Regions from separate parts of the Herbaspirillum sp. UBA812 genome, predicted to be linked through region 3. Evidence: predicted binding sites of a transcription regulator. Region 3 holds the regulator's gene; each other region holds the start of a gene.

Region 1 (4,196 bases), on a different contig from region 3:
CCGGTGCTGATGATCTCGCCGGCCTGCAGCTGGCGGAAGCGGGTCTGCTTCTGCAGCAGCTGGTGCAGGTGCCACAGGGCGTGCAGGGGGCTGTCCATCTCGTCATTGCAGAAGCCGGCGGCACGCAGCACGCTGGACGACTCCGTGTTGCAGGACAGGGATACGCTGGCGCTGGCCAGGATCTGCGGCAGGTGGTGTTTGGTTGCCGAAGACAGCACGTGCGGCTCGCCCACGATCAGGGTGCCATGTAACCCGAAGGCAGCAATTGAATCGGCTACCGTGAATTCCCAGTTGGGGAAGGGACAGACCACGATTTCGAAGCCATGCGCCATCCACTCCAGGCAATCGGCCAGCTCCAGCAGCGATGCGCCGGGGGCCGGGGTCTTGCCGAGCTTGAAGACGATCTCGGGTTCGATACGCGGCTGCACGGCCCCGGTCAGCGATTGCGCGCCGTAGTTGTCGTCGGCGAAGCGGACCGTGGCGTCGTACATCGGTGCCCAGGTTGGAATGCGCGCTTCATCGATGATGCCGTAGCGCTCCCAGTTCTTGCGCACCACAAAGCCGATCTTGCGGCCGATAGGATGCTCGCCTTGGGCAACGCGGATATTGCGGATGTTGTGGGCGATTTCGTAGGCGTCTTCGACCGACAGCGGCTCGGACTCGGAAATGCGCGGGATGATGCGGGACTGAGCGCGGGCATCCAGCAACTGATGCGCGTAGCGGAGGGCTTGGCTCGACATTAGCATGGAGGGCTCACATCGAAAGATAGTGAATAGCTATCCATTGTCGATGACGATTAATTTTTGCACAAGCAAAAACTCGCTTTTATACGAGATCTGACGAAAATTTCATCAGATTGACCTGCTCCGCGTCATGCTGTTTTTCAGTGGCTGCAACAGTCCTGTCCAGCTTGAGAATGGCAGAGCTCATGCGCCCCAGAGTTCACCGTTCGGGCCGGTTTGCGGCGCAGTCACGCCGAAATGCTGATAGGCCAGGCCCGTGGCGATGCGCCCGCGCGGGGTGCGCTGCAGGTAGCCTTGCTGGATCAGGTAGGGCTCCAGCACGTCTTCGATGGTGTCGCGTTCTTCACCGATGGCCGCCGCCAGGTTGTCCAGCCCGACCGGGCCGCCGCCGAACTTGAAGAGCACGGCCTCCAGCAGCTTGCGGTCCATCAGGTCGAAGCCGACCGGGTCCACGTCCAGCATCACCAGGGCGGCATCGGCCATCTCGCGGGTGATGCGGCCCTCCCCCTTGACCTCGGCATAGTCGCGCACGCGGCGCAGCAGGCGGTTGGCAATACGCGGGGTGCCCCGGCTGCGGCGGGCGATTTCCAGCGCGCCTTCCTCGACGATGGGCGCATTGAGCAAGCCGGCGCTGCGCGTGACGATGCGGGCCAGCTCGGGCGGGGTGTAGAACTCCAGCCGGGCGACGATGCCGAAACGGTCGCGCAGCGGATTGGTCAGCATGCCGGCGCGGGTAGTGGCACCGACCAGCGTGAAAGGCTGCAGGTCCAGGCGCACCGAACGGGCGGCCGGGCCTTCGCCGATCATGATGTCGATCTGATAATCCTCCAGCGCCGGGTAGAGGATTTCCTCCACCACCGGCGACATGCGGTGGATCTCGTCGATGAAGAGCACGTCATTGGCTTCGAGATTGGTCAGCAGCGCGGCCAGGTCGCCGGCGCGCTCCAGCACGGGGCCCGAGGTCTGGCGCAGGTTCACGCCCATCTCGCGGGCGATGATGTGGGCCATGGTGGTCTTGCCCAGGCCGGGCGGGCCAAACAGCAGGGTGTGGTCGAGCGGCTCGCCGCGCTTGCGGGCAGCCGAGATGAAGATTTCGAGCTGGGATCGCACCTTTTCCTGGCCGACATATTCGTCCAGTTGCTTGGGCCGCAGGGCGCGCTCGACGGCTTCCTCGTTGGCCGAGGCCGGGGTGGCGGAGATGATGCGCTGTTCGGAGAAATCGTCGGTCTGGATGCTCATGCTCTAATCCTTGTCTGGCCGGGCTCAGCCCTTGGAGAGCGCCTTCAGGGCCAGCTTGATGCCGTCCGAGACGCTGCTGTCCTTGGGCACCTGCTTCATGGCCAGGGTCGCTTCCTTGTCCGAATAGCCCAGCGCCAGCAGGGCATTGAGGATGTCGGCGGAGGCGTCGCTGTGGACCACGCCGGCCACCGCGCCAAGATCGGCACCGAGCTTACCCTTCAGTTCCAGCAGCAGGCGTTCGGCGGTCTTCTTGCCGATGCCGGGCACGCGGGTCAGACGGCCGGCTTCCTGCAGGGTCACGGCCTGGGCCAGGTCGGCCACCGACATGCCGGAGAGGATGGACAGCGCCGTGCGCGCGCCCACGCCGGAAATCTTGATGAGCTCCTTGAACGTATTGCGTTCTTCGGCGGTCCCAAACCCGAACAGGATGTGCGCATCCTCGCGGATGGCCAGATGGGTCAGCAGCGTGACCTTCTCGCCCAGGCCCGGCAGGTTGTAGTAGGTGCTCATGGGCACGGCCACTTCGTAACCGACGCCCTGGCAGTCGACCAGCAGGTTCGGGGGGATTTTTTCTAGAAGAATTCCGGAGAGGCGACCGATCATGGCGTCAGGGATGTGCGTGGGAGGCAGCTTCTGTGATAATCCCGCGATGATACAGCACTGTTCGGATAAACAGTATCCAAGCCACCCTCAGAGATGAAGACAAAGGAAAAACATGGCCGGTAGCGCCTTCTTCGCATTGATTGACGACATCGCCACCGTGCTCGATGACGTTTCCCTGATGACCAAGGTGGCCGCCAAGAAGACGGCCGGCGTGCTGGGCGACGACCTGGCCCTCAATGCCCAGCAGGTCGCGGGCGTGCGCGCCGAACGGGAATTGCCTGTGGTCTGGGCGGTCGCCAAGGGTTCGTTGAAGAACAAGGCCATCCTGGTACCGGCGGCGCTGGCCATCAGTGCCTTCATCCCCTGGGCGGTGACGCCGCTGCTGATGCTGGGGGGCGCTTTCCTCTGCTTTGAGGGCTTCGAGAAACTGGCCCACAAGTATCTTCCGCACGATGACGAGCATCATGAAATCGCGGCCAAGGCGGCGGAGGACGTCGATCCGCTGGTCTACGAGCAGGAAAAGATCAAGGATGCCGTGCGCACCGACTTCATCCTCTCGGCCGAGATCATCGCCATCACCCTGGGTACCGTCGCAGGTGCGCCCCTGCAGCAGCAGATCACGGTACTGGTGGGCATTGCCCTGATCATGACGGCGGGCGTGTATGGGCTGGTGGCCGGTATCGTCAAGCTCGATGACGGCGGCCTCTATCTGGTGCAGCATGCGGGCGCGAGCGCCTGGGGACGCTTCAAGGCCGGTATCGGCCGGGCAGTCCTGGCGGCCGCACCGAAGATGATGCGCAGTCTGTCGGTGATCGGGACGATTGCCATGTTCATGGTCGGCGGCGGCATCCTGACCCACGGCCTGCCCTTCGCGCATCACGCCATCGACGCGGCGGCGCAAGCAGTGGAGGCTATCGCGGTCGTCGGACCGATCCTCGGGGCGATCACCCCGGCGGTCTTGAATGCCCTCTTCGGCGTGGTCGCAGGGGCAGTGGTGCTGGTGGTGGTGAAGCTGGCGCAGCGCGTGCTGTCGCTCTTCAAGAAAAAAAGCTAACCGACCAGACGCCCGCCGCGCATGCGGATGCCCTTGCGCGCCAGCGCCGGGGCCAGCGCGCCGAGGTCCGACAAGACCCCTCCCCCATGCGCATGGCAGATCGCCACGCCCAGCGCATCGGCGGCGTCGGTGCCCGGCAGGCCGGGCAGCTTCAGCAGCCGCGCCACCATCTCCTGCACCTGCGCCTTCTGGGCGCGTCCGTGGCCGGCTACGGCCTGCTTGACCTGCAAGGCGGTGTATTCGGCTACCGCCAGGTCGGCTGCCACCAGCGCGCAAATGGCCGCGCCGCGCGCCTGCCCCAGCAGCAGGGTGGATTGCGGATTGACGTTGACGAACACTTTTTCGATGGCCGCGCAGTCCGGTGCATACGACTTCACCACTTCGCCGACACTGGCCAGGATCACCTTCAGGCGTGAAGGCAGGTCGCCATCCGGCGTCTTGATGGTGCCGGAAGCGATATAGGAGAGCGTGTTGCCCTGCTTGTGGATGACCCCGAAACCGGTGGTGCGCAAGCCAGGGTCGATACCGAGGATTTTCATGCCCGCCAGTCTAACCGA
Region 2 (4,196 bases), on a different contig from region 3:
CCAGGGCGCGATAGCCCAGTTCGATGGCACGATCCACCAGTTCCTGTGCATGCGAGGCGCCTTGCAGGAAACTGAAGTTGGTGCGGCAATATAGTTCGGCATAGTCGGGCAGGCCGGTCTGGGGTACGCCCAAGGGCAGGGAAGCTTGCATGCCGTGCTCCTAGCCGAACAGGCCGTGCAGGAACCACTGCGGCTCCTCGTCGGACCACTCGCCGCCGCGCCACTGGCGGAAGATCCAGTAATAGGCATGGCTGGCATCGCGCGCCGTGAAGTAGTCGCGCGTCAATGGCCGGCCTTCCCACCAGCCGGCTTCGATGCGTTCGGGCGGAGAAGTGAATTCCAGCGCACTGCGATAGAAGGGCTTGTGCTGCTGCATCCGCAAGGGCAAGGGTTCGGCCAGCAGCCACAGCGGACGCGGCGGCAATCGCGCCGCATCGGTAGTCAGGGAAGCCGGCAGGCTGGCGGGGCTCTGCATCACGCTGCACCAGCGGTTGGCGACCTCGGGCCGGTGATCGGCGCGCGGGGCAGCCTGCTGCACCTTGTCCGCGCCCAGACGCGCCACCAGCAGTTCCAGCAGGCGCTGGTGATCCTCGGCACTGCCGCCGGGTTCGGGGAAGAGCATCTCGCTGGCCGCCTGTTGGTTTTCCAGTTCATCGGCGGCCAGCCCCAGGGCGATGGCCGGGGCGGGCAGGGAGGAGCGGGCCAGCTTTTCCTTGACCAGGGTATGCAGGTGGTCTTCTTGCCAGGCCGGTACCGTCAGCGCTATCTGCAGTTCGGTCGGCGCCACTGCCTGCCGTCCCCGTTCATGTTCCAGCCACAGGCGCAGCTTCTTGATGGCCAGCTGGCGTGCCGTCAGCCAGCCGGCCAGCTGAGCCAGCAAGCCTTGAGCATAGGCGGCCAGGATGTCGGTGTGCTCGATGCGGTCCGGCAGCTCCACCCGGGCCTGGAACGTTGGCGGTGCCACGATCCAGTCATGCACTTCGGGCGCGGCACCATAGGCGCGGTCCAGCATGGCCAGCAAGTCCTTGCCGCAGCGGCGCTGCAGACCGGCGCGGGGCAGGCGCTGCACCTGGCCCAGCTGGCGGCAGCCCAGCCCGTGTAGCCATTCCAGATGGGCACGGGCGGCGGTGAGCAGAACCACCGGGAGACGGTCCAGTCGGCGCTGCAGGGAACGGTGGCTCAGGGTGCGCACGTAGCCGTAGCGTGCCAGCAGCCAGGCCCCGGTGGCCGTGACGGCGCATGACAGGGTGGCCGACAGTCCCATCCGGGCAATGGTCACCCGTATCTTGCGGCACAGGGCCCGAATCCCGCCGAACAGGCGCAGGCTGGCGCCCACTTCCAGCAGGATGCAGGCCTCTTCGGCCAGCGTGACCTGGGGCGTGTATTGCAGCAGGGCCAGGGCGGCTTGCTGCAAGGTGGTTTGCTCCCGCAGGATATCCCGCTCGTTCAGATGCGCTTGCGGTGCCAGCAACTGCACGCCGCCGCGCCGCATGCCTTCGTGCACGCCCAGCGCGCGCGCCGGTGCCGTCAGGGCGGACACGCGGTCGCGCTCGAAGACCACGGCCGCTGCCTCATCCAGCCAGTTCGGACGGAAGACTTCCAGCGGCAGCAGTGGCAGGTGTACGGCGATCCACAGGGGTGACATGGCGTTGCAAATTCGGTGAAGGCAGCAAAGGGAGAAACAGGCTTTGTTCGCGCAGCGGGCCGCGGCGCTTGAGAAAACCGATCTCCAGCCCGTCGCGCGCTGACTTGAGCGTCAGCCGCAGGGGCGCGGGGGAAGGCTCGCGCGCGCAGGACAGCGGCCTCAGCATGAAGAACAGCGTCTGCCCGGCCTGCGCCGCCACATGCAGGCGTCGCAGCAGGTCATGATCGCCCTTGCGCAAGCGCGGCTGCCACATCAGCAGGGCCTGGCAACTGTCGGCCCGCAAGACCTGCTCGGCAGCCCAGCAGGCGTCGGCCGCATGATCGGCCTGCAACTGCAGCAGCCGTGATGCTTCCACCCCCATATGCGCCCAGCCGGGGGCATTGACCTGGTGTGGGGCCTGCAGCAGGGCGATCCGGCCCCCCTGCGGCGGGCGCCGGGCAGTGGCGGGCGCACGCGCCAGTACCGGGCGCAACAGGCGCAGCTCGCCCACGCCCTCCTGCGGCAGCAGCAGCTCGATGAGCACCCCGGGCGGCCAGCCGCATTCGGGCAGCTCGGCATCCAGCGCCTCGAATCCGCTGGAGACACCGCGCGCACCACCGCGCGCCAGCTGGGAGGCCAGCCAGAGCGAGGGGTGGATGATTTCCGGACGAGGGACCGGAGAGCTGGATGTCAACATGGCAAGAAAACGAGGATGCGAAACAGCAGGAAAGTGCGGGTAAAAGCAAAGACTGTATAAATATACAGTAATTGTTTTGAGGTGTGAAAAAAACTGCCTTTGGGCTTGCAATCAGGTGAAATTTCCCGAAAGCAATGCCGAAGATCGCTGATCCATCGGCAATTGATACCGAAAATACAAGCTCATCTTCAGTTTTTCCTACATGTCCGACAGCCATTGCTGACCTTGGCAGAAGAGCTCTTCCGATAGTGAGGATCGGTGAGGCTTTCTACACTGCAGATGTGGACAAAAGTTGGGTTGTCATTTGCATGCTCGCGCAGAGCAAGAGGGCGGCAAATGACAAATGTCTGCTCCATTCGATCATCCAAGACAAGGAGTCACACATGGCAAATTCACAAAATCCGGGGAACAGCAATCGCGGCTTCGCCGCCATGGATAGGGAGAAACAGCGCCAGATCGCCAGCATGGGAGGCAAGGCCGCCCATGCCAAGGGTGCTGCCCATGAGTTCACCTCCGCCGAAGCCCGGGAAGCCGGACGCAAGGGTGGTCTGAACAGCCATGGCCGCAAGAATGCCGCCGCGGCCGCCGCTGCTCAGAACGGCAATGGTGGCAATGGCGCCAGTGCATCGGCCCAGCCGCAAATGAACCAGAGCACGCCGCAAGAGGGCAATGGCACCCAGCAGCCGCAGCAGTCGGACAGCAATCCCCAGCAGCAAGGCTGAGAAAGCGGCCCCAGCGGCCACCTCAGGCAGACTCAGCCGCCGTACCAGGACCCTGATCGCATCAGGCAGCCGTTCCAACGAAGGACCCTGCGCTCCACTGGCTTCAGGAACCGGGCGGTGCACCTAGTCAATAACAATAAAACGAAAGGCGCGTTGAGCGCCTTTTTTGTTGCCTGCAGCCCGCCTCCGACGGGAGGCTTCAATTGCGTGCCAGATCATCCATCATCGGCACCAGCGCCAGCAGGAACAATGCGGCTGCCAGCGGCATGGTCGCCAGGAAGCCCAGCGCCTTGAACCCAAAAGCACCCGTCACGCCCCCCAGGAAGAACATCAGCAACAGCGAGGACAGCAGCATGAACTTGCGCCGCGCACCCGGCACGGGATCTTCCGTCACCGCCTCATGGGGCTGGCGGGGGGCCAGGGTCCAGTAGCACATCTTGCCGATCTCGATGCCGATGTCGGTGACCAGGCCCGTGACGTGGGTGGTACGGATCTCCGATCGCGAAATCTTGCTGATCATGGCATTTTGCAGACCCATCACGAAGCACAGCAAGGCCGCGGTCACCGGCACGAACAGCAGCCGGTGATTTTCCAGATTGCTGCCGAGGATGCCAAAACACAGCAACAGCATCGCCTCCAGCATCAGCGGCATGGCGTATTCGCTGTGCAGGCCGCGCCGCCGGGCCCAATTGATCATCACCGCCGAACAGGCCGCTCCCAGCAGGAACGACAGCAAGGCACTGGCGCCGGCCACCAGCAGCAGGGTTTCCCCCAGCACCAGGTTGTCGGCCAGCGAGGAGACGATGCCCGACATGTGCGAGGTGTATTGGCCCACGGCCAGGAAACCGCCGGCATTGACGGCACCAGCGATGAAGGCCAGCGAACGCCCCAGATGGCGGTTGGAGAGGTCGGTGCGCGCCGGACTGGTCAGACGGCGCAGGTAATTGATGGGCATGACGGTTCCAGACAGTGAGGCAAGCACCCCAGGCGACAGCATCCCCAAGCCACCCCTGCGCAACGTCTGCCTCTCCTGTCCCCCCGGAGAGACTCATCTTCGCCGCTTCCTACGCAGAGTGCCGGTGGCTTCTTGCTGCCTTTGCCTTCAGTGTTTCTTATGCTGACAAGAATACTTCTTCCTGGCCCGGCGCGGGGA
Region 3 (4,196 bases):
CGGTGTCAACTTGACGCTGGTAGTGGGCCTTGGTACCGGTCAGGCGTGCCGGCATGATCTTGCCGTTTTCCTGGACGAAGTCCTTCAGGGTGTCCACGTCCTTGTAATCGACCTGTTCAACGCCAGCGGCGGTGAAACGGCAGAATTTCTTGCGCTTGAACAGCGGGTTTTGCTGTTGGCGCTTGTTTTTCAGCTTGCTTTTATCGAACTTTTTACCGAATGCCATGGTTGGCTCCTGTATCTAAAAATTGGGTAAGGTCTGTTTGGCTACCTTGCGCCGCTCAATCCGGCGCGACCGGGCCAAAATCAACGATATGAAACACGACGCTCTTGCTGTTGCGATTCCTGCGGGCCAAAAAGCCGGTGAACCGGAAGACTTCACCCAGTGCCGCCCTGTTGAGCGCACCGGAGATTTCCCCCGCTGCCAGCGCCGCGATCTCGAATTCGACCTGACGCTTCATGCCAGCTTCCACCTGTTCCGACTGATGCTGCAACCTGGCAGTGACAATCGGGATACCGGCCGGCGTATAACGCAATACATCACGTTCGGCCAGGCTGGCGATGACTTGAAGCTGGTTCACTCTCCGCTATGGTGTCGCAGCGCTTAAGCTGCCGGAGCTTCGGTACGGCTCTTGGCCGCGTCTTCCTTTTGCACTGCCTTCAGGATGGGGGAAGGACCGGTTTCGGCCTTCTTCATCTTGACGGTCAGGTGGCGCAGGACGGCGTCGTTGAACTTGAAGCCAGTTTCGATTTCAGCCAGCGTTTCGCTGTCGACTTCGATGTTCAGGCAGACGTAGTGAGCCTTGGCCAGCTTCTGGATCTGGTAAGCCAGTTGGCGACGACCCCAATCTTCGACACGGTGGACCTTGCCGCCGCGGGTGGTGACGATGCCCTTGTAACGCTCGATCATCGCCGGCACTTGCTCGCTTTGGTCCGGGTGGACGATAAATACGATTTCATAATGACGCATGTAGACTCCTTATGGACTTATTGAAGACGCCCACCCCGGCGTCAAGACGGGTGTGGGAAGAGGAAAACCCGAGATCATACTAGGTTTCCCGCCTGACAGCAATGCCAGCGTCACGCCAGTGCGGCCGCGGAACCACAACGCGGGCCCTGCGCATCGCCGCTGGCGGGTCAGCACCAAGTCCTTCAGTTGCAACGCGCTCTATATAAACAAGAAAGCTTGCCTTTTCCGCCCCGGAATATGCATGTTGCCGTTGACACAAAGATTGCACCTGTATAAAAATACAGACTGTTCATCCAAACAGCCTTCCCTCCGAGAAAGGCCACCCTCATGCTCAAACTGACTGCGCGCCAGGAACAGATCCTGAACCTGATCAAGAACGCCATCGAGAACACCGGCTTCCCTCCCACGCGCGCAGAGATCGCCGCCGAGCTGGGCTTCCGTTCCGCCAACGCCGCCGAAGAGCATCTGCAGGCCCTGGCCCGCAAGGGCGCCATCGAGATTTCCCCCGGCACCTCGCGCGGCATCCGCCTGCGCGAATCTGGCACCACAGGCATCAGCACTGCACGCCAGATGGCCCTGCCCCATCCCGCCCTGATGCAGCTGAGCCTGCCGCTGATCGGGCGCGTGGCGGCGGGTTCGCCCATCCTGGCCCAGGAACACGTGGAAAAGACCTATCAGGTCGACCCGGCCATGTTCCCGGCCAAGCCCGACTACCTGCTCAAGGTGCGCGGCATGTCCATGCGCGACGCCGGCATCCTCGACGGCGACCTGCTGGCCGTAAGGCGCGCCGACCAGGCGCGCAATGGCCAGATCGTGGTGGCCCGCCTGGCTGACGAGGTCACGGTCAAGCGCTACCAGAAGAGCGGCAGCGTCATCACCCTGTTCCCCGAGAACCCGGAATTCGAGCCCATCATCGTCAAGCCGGAAGACGACCAGTTTGCACTCGAAGGACTGGCCGTGGGATTGCTGCGCAGCTGGAACTGAATTCTCGGCGGCGCGCAGGCCCGACCGCCGGAAAGACGCTGCCAGCGGCGACTGATCGCTTGTTTATGCATGAACCTCCGCTTAAAACGGAGGTTTTTTGCTTTCTATTTAGCTCTTCACCTGTGACCGGTTACGCATATCATCCTTGCTGGATAGCTATGCCCGGCGCAATGGATGCGCCCAACCAAGAGGACCCTTTTCGATGTCGACGCGCAAGAGCAGCAACAAGCACGGCAAACACATTCCGGCCCCGGCGGCCGCCAAGTCCAACCTGCAGGATCTGCTGGACGTTCGCAAATGTCTGGACCTGCTCGACAACCGCAAAACCGAGGAAGCCAAGACGATCTGTACAGCCGTACTGGCCCGCGCCCCCAATCTGGTGTTTGCCAACCACGCACGCGGACTGATCGCCATGCAGGAAGGCCAGTTCGCGCAAGCCGAGCAATATCTGCGCAAGGCCATCGAAGCCGACCCGAACAACGCCGAATACCTCAGCAACCTAGCCGGCACGGTGCTGAGCCAGGATCGCATCGACGAGTCCATCGCCATCTACGAGCGCGCCATCGCCATCGACAAGGAGAACCGGGCGGCACGCATCGGCCTGGCCAACGCCCTACACGAAAAGAATGATCCGGAAGCCTCGATCAAATATTTCGAGGATGCTGCCCGACGCGAACCGAATGCGCCGGGCCCGCTGTCGCACCTGGGCCGCGCCCTGATCGACGCACGGCGCTTTGACGAGGCGGTCGCCACGATTCTGAAGTCGCTCGAATACCAGATCAATTTCGCCCCCTCCCACACCGCCCTGGGCGAAGCCTTTCACGCCATGGAGATGTACAAGGAGGCCGTGGAGTCCCACAAGACCGCCATCCTGCTCGATCCCCAGGACACCTACGCCCACAACAAGATCGCCGATAGTTATCTGAAAATCAACAAAATCGAAGAAGCCCACGAGCACCTGCTGCGCGTCATCGAGATCGCGCCGAAGGATCCGAATGGCTACGTCAAGCTCGGCTCAAGCTACTTCAACACGGGCGACCGCTTCGACGATGCCATGCGCATGTTCAAGCAGGCCCTGGCGCTGGACCCCAAGCACGCCCTCACCTACAACAACATCGGCGCGATCCAGCACGATCATGGCGATTATGACGATGCGCTTGGCAATTTCCGGACGGCCTTGGCGCTGCGGCCAAATTATCCGACCGCCAAGCACAACCTGGCACTGACCCTGTTGCTGCGCGGACAGTTCGAAGAAGGCTGGGAGTGCCACGAGAGCCGTCTCACCACCAAGGAACGCGCCCACGTTTACCGCCTCATCCACAAGCTGTTCGAGGTCATTCCGAAATGGGATGGGAAGTCCTCGCTGGCGGGCAAGCGCATCCTGCTGATGCACGAGCAAGGCTTTGGCGACAGCATCCAGTTCCTGCGCTATGCCCGCCTGCTCATGGAGCAAGGTGCCAGCGTGGCGCTGCATGTGAAGAATCCTCTGTACCGCCTGTTCCAATCCTTCACACCGGCAGTGACACTGGTGCGCGAAAGCGACCCCCTGCCGCCCTGCGACTGCGCCTATGTGCTCATGAGCCTGCCCTATGCCATGCGCACGCACAGCGTCGAAGATATCCCGCGCTATGCGGAGGGCTATCTGTCTGCCGATGCGTCACTGGCGGCGCACTGGAAGCAGAAGATTTCCACCTTGACACGATCGGCAGACAATCTGCGCGTCGGCATCGTCTGGGGCGGCAATCCGGAGCATGGCAATGACCGCCATCGCTCGATTCCACTGGAGAAAGTCAAGCAGTTGTTTGAAATTCCCAGGATGGAGTTTTATTCATTGCAAAAAGGCAAGCCGGCAGACGGCCTGAAGGAATTGCCGACCGATTGGCCCGTCTTTGACCTGGGCAATGAGTGCCAGGACTTCGCCGATACCGCTGCCGCCATCAGCAATCTTGACCTGGTCATCTGCGTGGATACCTCGGTGGCCCACCTGGCCGGAGCACTTGGCCATCCCACCTGGGTGCTGTTGCCACATGTCCCCGACTGGCGCTGGCTCAACGACCGCGACGATTCCCCGTGGTATCCCGGCATGCGCCTGTTCCGCCAGCCGGCAGTCAGCGATTGGGACTCGGTCCTGAAAAAGGTTGGCGAAGAATTAACACTGCTGCAACAGAAGAAAGCCCAAGGCTGAGCTGGCAAGGAGCGCCCAGCCATGGCAGGAAACCGCCCTTCCCGGGCGGTTTTTGCT
Region 4 (4,196 bases), on a different contig from region 3:
CATAGCGCTGCTCCAGGTGCGGCAGATACCAGTCGCGCGCGGCCTGGATGTCGGTCGGCCAGCTGGCACTGGCGCGGCGCATCAGGTCGTAGGTGTCGGCAAAGGCCTGCCATTGCAGGGCGATACTGGCGGGTGCGCCGAAGTTCAGCAGCGCATCGGCCGGGTCGCTGGCGGCGGCCATGAGGTCCAGTACCTTCCTGGCGGTGGCGGGACCGACCCCGGGAATCAGTTGCAGCGCGCGGAAGCCGGCCATGCGCCCGCTTGGATTGTGCGCCAGGCGCAGCAGCGAGAGCAGGTCCTTGATGTGGGTGCTTTCCAGGAATTTGAGTCCGCCGAACTTCACGAAGGGGATGTTGCGCCGGACCAGCTCCAGTTCCAACGCCGCGCTGTGGGTGGCGGTACGAAACAGCACCGCCTGGGATTTCAGGGTGAGCCCTTCTTCACGATGCGCCAGGATGCGGTTGGCGACCCAGCGCGCCTGTTCGGCCTCATCCGGGATGACCACCAGTTGCGGCTTCTGTGAGGACGGCTTGTCGCTCCAGAGCTGCTTGACGTGCCGTTCCGGCGCATCGGCGATGACGGCGTTGGAGGCCTGCAGGATGGGCTGCGTGGAGCGGTAATTCTGTTCCAGCGTCAACAGCCGCGCCGGCTGGGTGAACAGATCGGGAAAATCGAGGATGTTGCGTACCGTAGCGCCCCGGAAGGAATAGATGGACTGGGCATCGTCACCCACGGCGGTCACGCCGGCGCCATCGGGCTTCATTCGTTGCAGGATCTCGGCTTGCAGGCGGTTGGTGTCCTGGTATTCATCCACCAGCACATGATCGAAGCGCGCCCCGACCGATTGCGCAATCTCGTGGTCGGAGAGCATGTCGGCCCAGAACAGCAGCAGGTCGTCGTAATCCAGCACGTGCTGAGCTTCCTTGGCCTCGACATAGCGGGTAAAGAGTTCGCCCAGCAGCCTCTCCCATTCACGGCACCAGGGAAATTGCGTCTGCAGCACGGTGCCCAGGTCTTGCCGGGTATTGACCGCACGTGAATAAATGGACAGGCAAGTGCCCTTCAGCGGAAAACGCTTGTCGCTGGAGGACAGCCCCATCTCGTGGCGCAGCAGGCCGATCAGGTCTTCGGAATCTCCGCGATCCTGGATGGTGAAGTCTTCTTCCAGGCCGATGACGGCCGCGTACTCGCGCAACAGCCGCGCGCCGATGGCGTGGAAGGTGCCTGACCAGGGCAGTTGCGGCGGGCTGTCGGTGGCCGCCAGCCCCAGCACCTGGCGGATCACCTGGCCCACGCGCCTGCTCATGTCGGCAGCCGCTCGGCGCGAGAAGGTCAGCAGCAGGATGCGCTGCGGGTCGGCCCCATCGAGGATCAGCCTGGCGACCCGGTGCGCCAGGGTATTGGTCTTGCCCGAACCGGCACCGGCCACGATGAGCAGCGGCGGCTGTTGCGCTGCTGGCAAGGCGCTGCCATGCTCGACCGCCTCGCGCTGCTGTGCGTTCAGGCGCGCAAACGGGTCGCGCTCGCCGGTGGGCGGGCTGCTGGTGTCGGGGACGTCCTGGGCGAGTTCGGGTGGCATGGTGCGGGGAAATTCATATCGGCGATGGCTGGGCAAGGAGGTACTGTATATATAACCAGTCCCGGACGCAACATCAGGCACATCCACTATATGAAACATCTTGGCGCGAACCTCTGCGGTAGAAGTGAATCTACAGGCTTCACGGCAGACGACCGACGGGTCCGGCGCGAGTATGGAGCAGACGGCCAGGGATGGGCCATGACTGCAAACTGTGGCAAACTTCGCGCTTTGTCTTCGCCCGTGTTGGCGTGCGGCCAGAGGATTGCGTCCCGGAACCGGGAGGCGAGGCCACTGGCAGCACATTGTGCAGGCCCTCTCCCGGAGCAATTTTGAGTCTGATTAAAAACCTGCCGTTCGAATGGCTGGTCGGCATCCGCTACACGCGGGCCGGCAAGCGCAGCGGCCGCAACAGTTTCATTTCCTTCATTTCCCTCATTTCCATGGCCGGCATTGCGCTGGGCGTGGCTGCCCTGATCGTGGTGCTGTCGGTCATGAATGGTTTCCAGAAGGAAGTGCGTGACCGCATGCTTTCCGTGCTGGCCCACATCGAAGTCTTCGATGCCTCCGGTTCCATGAAGGACTGGCAGGCGGTGGCCAAGCAGACCTTCCAGAATCCCGAGGTGCTGGGCGCTGCGCCCTATGTATCGGGCCAGGCCATGATGACGCGTGACGACAACCTGCGCGGCGTGCTGGTGCGCGGCGTGCTGCCCGAGGAAGAGCCCAAGGTCTCGGATGTGGCCAAGCAGGTCAAGCAGGGCAGTTTCGATTCCCTGAAACCCGGCGAATTCAACATCGTCATCGGTGGCGAGCTGGCGCGCGGCATGCGCGTGGGACTGGGCGACAAGGTCACGGTGATCGTGCCGCAAGGGCAGGTGACCCCGGCCGGGGTCTTGCCGCGCCTGAAGCAATTCACGGTGACCGGGATTTTCGAAGCGGGCCATTATGAATTCGACTCGTCGCTGGCCTTCATCCAGCTGCAGGATGCAGAAACCCTGTTCCGCATGGATGCCCCCACCGGCGTGCGCCTGCGCATCCGCGACATGCTGCAGGCCCCGGAAGTGACCCAGCAGCTGGCGCGCACCCTGAGTGGCGACCTGTACCTGCGCGATTGGTCGCAGCAGAACAGCAACTGGTTCGCGGCCGTCAAGACCGAAAAGCGCATGATGTTCATCATCCTCGCGTTGATCATCGCCGTGGCGGCCTTCAATCTCGTGTCCACGCTGGTGATGACGGTCACCGACAAGCAGGCTGACATCGCCATCCTGCGCACGCTGGGGGCCTCTCCCGCCTCCATCATGAAGATTTTTGTGATTCAGGGGGCCCTGGTCGGCCTGGTCGGTACGGCCATCGGCGTCGGCCTGGGGGTGGTGGTGGCACTCAATATCGATGTGCTGGTACCGGCCATCGAGCGGGCTTTCCACGTGCAGTTCCTGCCCAAGAGCATTTACGTGATTTCTGAATTGCCATCCGAACTCATCTGGTCGGACGTCTATACCATCGGCGGTCTGGCCGTGGTGCTGGCCTTCCTGGCTACCTTGTATCCGAGCTGGGCAGCGGCCCGTGTCAAACCGGCGGAGGCGCTGCGCTATGAATAACAACGATCCGATCAAGAATCGCCAGGCCGTGCTGTCGTCGCGCGGCTTGGGCAAGACCTTCACCCAGGGCAAGTATTCGGTGAAGGTATTGGGCAATGTCGATATCGACGTCTACCATGGTGAACAAGTCGCCATCGTCGGTGCCTCGGGCTCCGGCAAGTCGACTTTGCTGCACCTGCTGGGCGGGCTCGATACGCCCAGCACCGGCACCGTCAGCCTGTTGGGCAAGGATTTCGCCAGCCTGGGCGAGAGCGAGCGCGGCACGCTGCGCAACCAGTCGCTGGGCTTTGTCTACCAGTTCCACCATCTGCTGCCGGAATTCTCGGCGCTGGACAACGTGGCCATGCCGCTGATGATTCGCCGCGTCAAACGGGCCGAAGCGCAGGAGCAGGCCCGCGAGATGCTGGAGAAGGTCGGCCTGGCGCAGCGCGTGACGCACGTGCCGGGCGAGCTTTCCGGGGGCGAGCGCCAGCGGGTGGCCCTGGCGCGCGCGCTTGTGACGCGTCCGGCCTGCGTGCTGGCCGATGAACCGACCGGCAATCTGGACCGCAGCACGGCCGACCGCACCTTCGAACTGATGATCGAACTCTCGCGCACGCTGGGCACGGCCTTCGTGATCGTGACCCACGACATCGAACTGGCAGGCCGCTGTGCGCGCGTATTGCGCTTGTCCGACCAGGGCTTGAAAGTGGCCGGTCAGCAGCCTTGAGGCATTCCGGGTAAGCTATCGCCTTTGACGCCGCCGTCTTGATACAAGACGGCGGTGTGCTTTTGAAGACACGAATACCTGTACAGACGGAAACTGGAGCAAGACAATGAACACCCGCCAATGGCTAGAGACCCTGGTCGCCTTCGATACCACCAGCCGCAATTCCAACCTGGAACTGATCGCCACTGTGCGTGACAGCCTGGAAAAGCAGGGCATCTCCTCCTGGCTGGCGCACAACAAGGAGCAGACCAAGGCCAACCTGTTCGCCACCTTGCCCGCTACCGCCGGCCCCAATGCCGGCAGCACCGAAGGC

Evidence for each region. Region 3 encodes LexA, which represses DNA repair genes until DNA is damaged. Its sites were predicted from a motif close to ACTGTATNNNNATACAGT; they were not measured.
Region 1: ruvA (Holliday junction branch migration protein RuvA) is a predicted target of LexA. The motif match lies at 2,642-2,659, and genes of this name have one in related genera.
Region 2: imuA (translesion DNA synthesis-associated protein ImuA) is a predicted target of LexA. The motif match lies at 2,373-2,390, and genes of this name have one in related genera.
Region 4: B3873_RS02325 (ATP-dependent helicase) is a predicted target of LexA. The motif match lies at 1,622-1,639, and genes of this name have one in related genera.

The regions. Positions count from the first base shown of each region.
Region 1 is NZ_DBIC01000243.1:27,634-31,829, forward strand. It holds gene B3873_RS15920 (2-keto-4-pentenoate hydratase) at 1-746, opposite strand, end outside; gene ruvB (Holliday junction branch migration DNA helicase RuvB) at 927-1,982, opposite strand; gene ruvA (Holliday junction branch migration protein RuvA) at 2,007-2,585, opposite strand; gene B3873_RS15935 (DUF808 domain-containing protein) at 2,698-3,639, shown strand; gene ruvC (crossover junction endodeoxyribonuclease RuvC) at 3,636-4,178, opposite strand.
Region 2 is NZ_DBIC01000013.1:9,724-13,919, forward strand. It holds partial or broken gene B3873_RS00610 (error-prone DNA polymerase) at 1-151, opposite strand, end outside; gene B3873_RS00615 (Y-family DNA polymerase) at 161-1,645, opposite strand; gene imuA (translesion DNA synthesis-associated protein ImuA) at 1,572-2,321, opposite strand; gene B3873_RS00625 (KGG domain-containing protein) at 2,705-3,043, shown strand; gene B3873_RS00630 (YoaK family protein) at 3,243-3,998, opposite strand.
Region 3 is NZ_DBIC01000019.1:1,850-6,045, forward strand. It holds gene rpsR (30S ribosomal protein S18) at 1-226, opposite strand, end outside; gene priB (primosomal replication protein N) at 282-581, opposite strand; gene rpsF (30S ribosomal protein S6) at 605-970, opposite strand; gene lexA (transcriptional repressor LexA) at 1,298-1,954, shown strand; gene B3873_RS00995 (tetratricopeptide repeat protein) at 2,157-4,139, shown strand; gene B3873_RS01000 (hypothetical protein) at 4,161-4,196, shown strand, end outside.
Region 4 is NZ_DBIC01000038.1:9,840-14,035, reverse strand. It holds gene B3873_RS02325 (ATP-dependent helicase) at 1-1,579, opposite strand, end outside; gene B3873_RS02320 (lipoprotein-releasing ABC transporter permease subunit) at 1,909-3,174, shown strand; gene lolD (lipoprotein-releasing ABC transporter ATP-binding protein LolD) at 3,167-3,883, shown strand; gene argE (acetylornithine deacetylase) at 3,990-4,196, shown strand, end outside.